One region of the Streptomyces sp. NBC_00353 genome, then DNA from elsewhere that is predicted to be linked to it. Evidence: riboswitches for the same ligand, from Rfam matches in the RefSeq annotation. Region 1 holds a riboswitch; the other holds the start of a gene.
What was found. Region 1 has a riboswitch for cyclic di-AMP ahead of OHA88_RS25245 (M23 family metallopeptidase). Riboswitches for the same ligand answer to the same signal wherever they lie in the genome.
Positions count from the first base shown of each region.

Region 2: linked by a shared signal. The riboswitch ahead of OHA88_RS20485 (C40 family peptidase) and the one ahead of OHA88_RS25245 (M23 family metallopeptidase) in region 1 are both predicted to bind cyclic di-AMP.

Region 1 covers NZ_CP107985.1:5,568,757-5,572,793, forward strand. The annotation lists gene OHA88_RS25230 (SPFH domain-containing protein) at 1-61, shown strand, start outside; tRNA gene OHA88_RS25235 (tRNA-Met) at 179-252, shown strand; gene OHA88_RS25240 (PP2C family protein-serine/threonine phosphatase) at 491-1,675, shown strand; cyclic di-AMP (ydaO/yuaA leader) riboswitch at 1,924-2,076, shown strand; gene OHA88_RS25245 (M23 family metallopeptidase) at 2,088-3,206, shown strand; gene OHA88_RS25250 (aldo/keto reductase) at 3,374-4,037, shown strand, end outside.
Region 2 covers NZ_CP107985.1:4,560,054-4,564,090, reverse strand. The annotation lists gene OHA88_RS20490 (hypothetical protein) at 1-223, shown strand, start outside; gene OHA88_RS20485 (C40 family peptidase) at 319-1,485, opposite strand; cyclic di-AMP (ydaO/yuaA leader) riboswitch at 1,484-1,650, opposite strand; gene pcrA (DNA helicase PcrA) at 1,909-4,037, shown strand, end outside.

The sequences.
Region 1 (4,037 bases):
GAGCGCGGGGAAACCGGCGGTCGACGCGAAGCGGGCGCCGCACATCACCGACTCGAACTGACCTGCCCATGGCAGGTGCGGGAAAGGTGCGGGAAAGGCGTCGGGGCCGTTGGATCGGGCAGCCATTTCATTGGTGGTCAGCAGTCCGTTCCTGATGGCGTAGAGTTGTGTTTACCGACGCGGGGTGGAGCAGCTCGGTAGCTCGCTGGGCTCATAACCCAGAGGTCGCAGGTTCAAATCCTGTCCCCGCTACTGAAGAATCAGGCCCGGCATGCATTAAGCGTGCCGGGCCTGATTCGTGTTTTCCGTCCCCCCTTCGGCCGATGTGGAGTCGCCGCGCGACGCCGCTCCGGCAAGCCTGGGAAGCGGGCCCATGCCCGCAGCCGTGCGCGTGCAGGTCGGGACAGCCGTGCGTGCACGGGGCAGGAGACCACAGGGCGCACCGCCCAGGACAGCACAGGGCGCGCCGGGCAGGAGACCACAGGTGGGGATGGCGACGAAGCTGCGCGGGGGGCGGGTCAGGGGGCGGGCCGTGGTGCGCGGCTGGGCCTGGTGGTTCGTGCGTGCGCTGCCGATTCTGATGATCGTCGGTGGGTTCGTCTTCGACTACCTCAGCCCACCCCCCTTCACCGCCGTGCCGATGTTCGTGGCCGCTCCGCTGATCGCCGCACCGTTCTTCTCGCCGGCCAGCACCGTCCTTACGGGCCTCGCCGCGGTCTTCTCGATCCTCTCGCTGCGGTTGCCCGGCGACGGTCTGCTGCACGTCGTGCCGTTCATCGAGCTCGTCACCGTGTTCACGGTCGCGGTCCTTGCCGTCGTCATCAACCGGGTCGTACGGCGCAGCAACGAGCAGCTGGCTTCGGCGCGGGTCATCGCGGAGACCGCCATGCGGGCCGTGCTGCCGACACCGTCCGAGCGGATCGGGGGGCTCCATGTCGCCGCGCGGTACGAGGCGGCCCAGGCGGACGAATTCGTCGGCGGTGACCTGTTCGCCGTGGCGGAGAGCTCGTACGGGGTACGGCTCGTGGTCGGGGACGTGCGGGGCAAGGGGCTCGAAGCGGTCGGGACGGTGGCGGTGGTCATCGGCGCGTTCCGGGAGGCCGCCGAGCAGGAGGATTCGCTGGAGGGCGTGGCTCGGAGGCTGGAGCGGGCGCTGGCGCGGGAGGGGGCGAGGCAGGGCGGGATCGATCCGGTCGAGGGGTTCGTCACCGCCGTGCTCGCCGAGATCCCGCCCGGTGCGGCCGAGGTACGGATCGTCAACCGCGGCCACCCCGAACCGCTGCTGCTCCACCCCGACGGCTCACTGGAGGTGTTGTCGCCGACCGTGCCCGCGCTGCCGCTCGGCATGGACCTGGGGGTGTGGACGGACCGGGCCGACGTATGGGAGCTGGCCGCCGGGATGACGCTCCTCACGTACACGGACGGGCTCTCCGAGGCGCGCGACACCCAAGGGGACTTCTACGATCCGGCGGCCCGGCTGCGCGGGCGGATCTTTCCCGGGCCCGAGGAGCTGCTGTCCGCGCTGGCCGACGACGTACGGCTGCACACCGGCGGCAGGTCCACCGACGACATGGCGCTGCTCGCGGTCGCACGTCCCGCGCGGGGGCAGCCGAAGCGGCGCAGGACTGTGAAGATCGTGGGCCGGGACGCGAGTGAGGAAGAGCTGAGTCGGTGAAGGGGTTCTGCAGGGCGATGCCACCGTGCGTAATCGAAGGGCCTCGCTCCGCATAACATTTGATACAACGTCAGAAAACGGGTGGTGGCTGAGTGGCGATCAACTCGCCCGTTTCCGCCCGATTGTGTCCCGTAAAGTCCAGGCCAAGGCCGTTAACGATCAGTGGGAACGGCTTGGAATCGGACCCGTCCGTCTATTAACGTTCGATAACGCAGCGCGGTTGTCCCAGCCGTCGTCAGTGGCGGCACCGTGCGCGAGCGCCGAATTCCGCAAGGGAACCGGGGAACCACCTACATGGGGTGAATCGGACACCTGTGTCTCGTGAGAGGCAGAGGGATCCGTAGGAGACCTTCCTGCTCCGAACCCGTCAGCTAACCCGGTAGGCGAGAAGGAAGGAAAGGAGTGCGCCCCCGTGGCGTCCAACAAGCCTGCCCCCGAAGCCCCCTCCCGGTTCGGCTCCGACTTCACGACCGAGTACGGAACCGAGCAGCGGACCGATTTCGGCGCCGAGTTCACCACTGAGTTCGCGACCGACGGTTTCGGTGGGACCGAACGGACGTGGGAGGAATGGAACCCCACGGAGGAGTCCGTTCGCCCCGTACGCGGCAGGCACCGCGTCGTCAAGCAGCGCAACGGGCTGGCCCGCAGCTCCACGGTGCTCGGAGTCGGCGTCATCGCGGCCGTGGGCGCGGGTGGCATGGCCACCGCGCAGAGCAAGCCGCCGGTCTCCATCTCCCTTCCCGATTCCCTCGCGGACAACCTCCCCGACGCCAAGTCCCTTCCCGGCGTGGGCGCCCTGTTCTCCGACGAGTCCGCCACCGACCAGGCGAAGTCCGCGGCTGCCACCGCCCCGCTCACCAGCGCCGGCATCACCACCGCCGAGGCCGAGCAGGGCACCACCGACGCCGGCGAGGCGCTGCGCGCCCGCATCCTCCAGCAGGCCGAGCAGCAGCAGAACGCCGCCGACGCGGAGGCCAAGGCCGCTGAGGAGAAGGCTGCCGCGGAGAAGGCTGCCGCCGAGGCCAAGGCGAAGCAGGACGTCGCCGAGGCCAAGGTCGCCGCCGAGAAGAAGAAGGCGGAGGAAGAGGCGAAGGCGAAGGCCGAGGCCGCACGGCTTGCCAAGCTCGCCGCCTCCTACGCCATCCCCACCTCCTCGTACACGATCACCTCGACCTTCGGCCAGGCCGGTTCGATGTGGTCCTCCGGCTACCACACCGGACTCGACTTCGCGGCGCCGACCGGCACGCCGATCAAGGCCGTCCACAGCGGCACCATCAAGTCGGCGGGCTGGTCCGGTTCGTACGGCTACCGCACGGTCCTGGAGCTCGAGGACGGTACGGAGCTGTGGTTCTGCCACCAGTCGTCGATCGACGTCAGCGTCGGCCAGAAGGTCACCACCGGTGACACCATCGGCCGTGTCGGAGCCACCGGCAACGTGACCGGACCCCACCTCCACCTGGAGGTCCACACCCCGGACGGCACGGGCATCGACCCGATGACCTGGCTGCGCGACAAGGGCCTCACCGTCTGAGCCCGCGCCGGTTCTCCGGCCCCTCGAACCCGGCAGTCCTGACGCTCACCCCCCGACGTCAGGGCTGCCGGTCTGTTCATATCCCGGTCCTTGCGACGCCGGTGCGGATACCCGTGTGGACCCCCCGGTACGGAATAGCGGGCGCGGCGGAGTCCGTTGATCCATTTATGACTTCTCTTCGTAAGCTCGGCTCTTCCGACCTCCAGGTCTTCCCGCTCGCGCTCGGTGGCAACGTCTTCGGCTGGACCGCCGACGAGGCGCAGTCGTTCGCCGTACTCGACGCGTACGTCGCGGCGGGCGGCAACTTCCTGGACACCGCCGACGCGTACTCCGCGTGGATCCCCGGCAACGAGGGCGGCGAGTCGGAGACGGTCATCGGCAAGTGGCTCGCCGCACGCGCCAACCGTTCCGACATCGTCGTCGCCACCAAGGTCGGCGCCCACCCCGCGTACAAGGGGCTCTCCGCCGCCACCATCAAGGCCGCGGCCGAGGAGTCGCTGCGCCGGCTGGGCACCGACCACATCGACCTCTACTACACGCACTTCGACGACGAGACCGTTCCGGTCGAGGAGATCGTCACCGCCCTCGACCAGCTGGTGAAGGAGGGCAAGGTGCGCGAGATCGCCGCCTCCAACATCAGCCCGGAGCGGCTCCAGGCGTCCCTGGACTTCTCCGAGCGCGAGGGGCTCGCCCGTTACGTCGCCCTGCAGCCGCACTACAACCTCGTCTCCCGCGACACCTACGAGGGAGAGCTCCAGGAGACGGCCGCCCGCGCCGGTCTCGCCGCCGTCCCGTACTTCGCCCTGGCCTCGGGCTTCCTCACCGGCAAGT
Region 2 (4,037 bases), 1.0 Mb from region 1:
TGCGCTGACCATGCTGGTCACCGGTATCGCACTGGTCGGGCTCAACCAGGCGGACGACCAGCCGGTCAACAACATCAAGATCGGTGTGAAGCTGGCGGTCCTGGTCGTGATCCTCGCGCTGGTGTACGTCAAGCGGGACGAGGAGAAGGTCGAGAAGGGCGTCTTCGCGGCCGTCGGCGGGCTGACGGTCGCCAATATCTTCATCGCGACGCTCTGGACCTGAGCCGGCCGCTGCCGCCCGAGCCGGTCCCTGTCCTTCATGGCGCGAGTCCCCGCCGGATCCTTCCGGCGGGGGCTCGTCGCTGTCCGGGACCGCGGCTACGCGGGCCGCACGCTGCCGTAGATCGGCATGTAGTAGATCGACTCCTCGCGGACATTCGCGCCCGGCTTCGGGGCGTGGATCATCATGCCGTCGCCCTTGTAGATGCCGACGTGGCTGATGTCGTCGTAGAAGAAGACGAGGTCGCCCGGCTGCAGATCCGCCGTCGCGATCCGCGTGCCGATCTCCACCTGGTCCCAGGTGGTACGGGGGATGTCGACGCCCGCCGCCTTCCAGGCGGCCTGGGTCAGTCCCGAGCAGTCGTACGACGAGGGGCCCGTCGCGCCCCAGACGTACGGCTTGCCTATCTGGGCGCGGGCGAAGGCGAGGACCTTGTCGGCCTTCGTGGTGGCGCTGCTGTCCGAGCCGGTCCCCGTGCCGCTGCCCGTTCCCGTATCGCCGCCGGATCCGGCCTGCTTCGCGGCCTCCTCGGCCTTGCGGTCCGCCTCGGCCTTGGCGGCTGCCTGCTGACGGGCCAGCTCCTCGGCCTTGCGCTTGGCCTCCGCCTCCTTCTTGCGCTCCAGTGCCGCGAGCCGCGCCTTCTCCTCGGCAGTCAGCTTCGACAGCATCGCGCGCGCCTCGCCCAGCTTCTTCTGGACGTTCTCCTTGCTGGTCCGCAGCGTGGCCTGCGACTCGGTGAGCGTCTCCAGGCTCTTCGCCGCCTCGGCGCGCTTCTTCGACGCCGCGGCCTGCTGCGTACGGAAGTCCGTGACCGCCTTCTGCTGCCGGCCCGCCATCCGGCCCATCAGCTGGTTCTGGTCGAAGTACGCCTGCGGGTCGTCGGCCAGGAAGAAGGTGGCGCTCGGCGCGATGGAGCCGGTGCGGTACTGCGCCGCCGCGTAGTTGCCGAGCGTCCTGCGCGCATCGTTCAGCTTGTCGGCACGCTTTGCGACGTCGTCCAGCAGCGCGTCGACCTTGCCCCGCTGTGCGGCGGAGGCCTCCTTCGCCTGGTTGTACTGCTGGGTCGCGGTGCCCGCCTGCCGGTAGAGGTCGTCGACCTTCTTCTGCACGTCCTCGATGCTGGGCCTCGGCGAGGCCGGGGCAGCCGTGGCGCTCTGCGTGGAGAGCAGGGTCACACCTGCCAGTGCGGCCGTCGTGAGCCCGACGGCAGGAGTGGTGGAGCGCACACGGGTGCGCGGTTTGCGATGCGACGCCAAGGCCGGCATCTCCTTCCGTGGACCGCCTACCGGGTTAGCTGTCGGGTTCGGGCGGAACGGAAGGCTGCCCTACGGTCCGAATGGGAAGATATGGACCGATTCACCCCGGTGATGCGTGTGGGTCCCCGGTTCCGAACTCTCGTGAGGGCAGCCCGGATTCGGCGTGGGAGCCCGCTCGGCGTGGTTCGCCTCAGGGGGTACGGGCCGCCCGACCGAGCACGCTAGCCAACCCGTGGTGCTGCTGTGAAGGTTGATGTTCGATATGCCCGATACATTTTCGTGACCTCGGCGACGGGGGTGGGGGTGCGGGCCGGGCGGCCCCCTCTTCCCCTACGCGGTGTGGGCACGCGATCTCCGTATGTGCCCGTGCGCCGGGCACGGTTCGCCATGCGGCCGCACGGTGTCGGTGCGGCGGCCTAGACTCGTCAAGCGATGAGCAGCCTCTTTGACGACAGTTTCCTGGCCGGCCTCCAGCACTCGGAGGAAGAGCCCCCGCCGCCCCCCGAGGACTCCGCACCCGAAGCGGTGCCGGAGGACCTCTTCGCGGGCGTGTTCGACGCGCCCCCGCCGCCCAGGGACGCGTACTACCGGGACGGCGCCCACCGCCCAGTGATCGACGCTGCCGCCCTGCTCGACGGGTTGAACACCGAGCAGCGCGCCGCCGTCGTGCACGCAGGGTCGCCGCTGCTCATCGTCGCCGGGGCCGGCTCCGGCAAGACCCGGGTGCTCACCCACCGCATCGCCCATCTGCTGGCCGAGCGCGGGGTGCACCCCGGCCAGATCCTGGCGATCACCTTCACCAACAAGGCCGCGGGCGAGATGAAGGAGCGCGTCGAGCAGCTCGTCGGACCGCGCGCCAACGCCATGTGGGTCATGACGTTCCACAGCGCGTGCGTACGGATCCTGCGCCGCGAGTCGAAGAGGCTCGGCTTCACCTCGTCGTTCTCGATCTACGACGCCGCCGACTCCAAGCGGCTGATGGCCCTGGTCTGCCGCGATCTGGACCTCGACCCGAAGCGCTTCCCGCCGAAGTCGTTCACGGCGAAGGTCTCGAACCTGAAGAACGAGCTGATCGACGAGGAGACCTTCGCCGGGCAGGCCGCGGACGGTTTCGAGAAGACGCTCGCCCAGGCCTACGCGATGTACCAGTCCCGGCTGCGCGAGGCCAACGCACTGGACTTCGACGACATCATCATGACCACGGTCCATCTGCTCCAGGCGTTCCCCGATGTCGCCGAGCACTACCGTCGCCGCTTCAGGCACGTCCTCGTCGACGAGTACCAGGACACCAACCACGCGCAGTACACGCTCGTACGCGAACTGGTGGGCCCGGCCGGACCGGCCGACGCCCCCGCCGAGCTGTGCGTCGTGGGTGACGCGGACCAGTCGATCTACGCCTTCCGCGGCGCGACCATCCGCAACATCCTCCAGTTCGAGGAGGACTACCCGAACGCGACGACGATCCTGCTGGAGCAGAACTACCGCTCCACGCAGACGATTCTCTCCGCGGCCAACGCGGTCATCGAACGCAACGAGAGCCGCCGCCCCAAGAACCTCTGGACGAACGCGGGCGAGGGCGCCCGGATCACCGGCTATGTCGCCGACACCGAGCACGACGAGGCGCAGTTCGTCGCCGACGAGATCGACCGGCTGACCGACGCGGGCGACGCCAAGGCGGGCGATGTCGCCATCTTCTACCGGACGAACGCGCAGTCCCGGGTCTTCGAAGAGATCTTCATCCGCGTCGGACTGCCCTACAAGGTCGTCGGCGGCGTGCGCTTCTACGAGCGCAAGGAGGTCCGGGACATCCTGGCCTACCTCCGGGTCCTCGCCAACCCCGAGGACACCGTCCCGCTGCGCCGCATTCTGAACGTGCCGAAGCGTGGCATCGGCGACCGCGCCGAGGCGATGATCGACGCCCTGTCGCTGCGCGAGAAGATCACGTTCCCGCAGGCGCTGCGCCGCGTCGACGAGGCGTACGGCATGGCGGCCCGCTCGGCCAACGCCGTCAAGCGGTTCAACACGCTGATGGAGGAGCTGCGCACGATCGTCGAGTCGGGCGCGGGCCCCGCCGTGGTACTGGAGGCGGTTCTGGAGCGGACCGGCTATCTCGCGGAACTCCAGGCGTCCACCGACCCGCAGGACGAGACCCGCATCGAGAACCTGCAGGAACTCGCCGCCGTCGCGCTCGAGTTCGAGCAGGAGCGGGGGGAGTCCGACGCAGGGGAAGGCGCGAGTGCGGGCACGCTCGCCGAATTCCTGGAGAAGGTCGCGCTCGTCGCCGACTCCGACCAGATCCCCGACGAGGACACGGACGGCTCCGGCGTCATCACGCTGATGACGCTGCACACCGCCAAGGGCCTCGAATTCCCGGTGGTGTTCCTGACCGGCATGGAGGACGGCGTCTTCCCGCACATGCGCGCGCTGGGACAGGTCAAGGAGCTGGAGGAGGAGCGGCGCCTCGCCTACGTCGGGATCACCCGGGCCCGTGAGCGGCTCTATCTGACCCGGGCGGCGATGCGCAGTGCGTGGGGGCAGCCCTCGTACAACCCGCCGTCGCG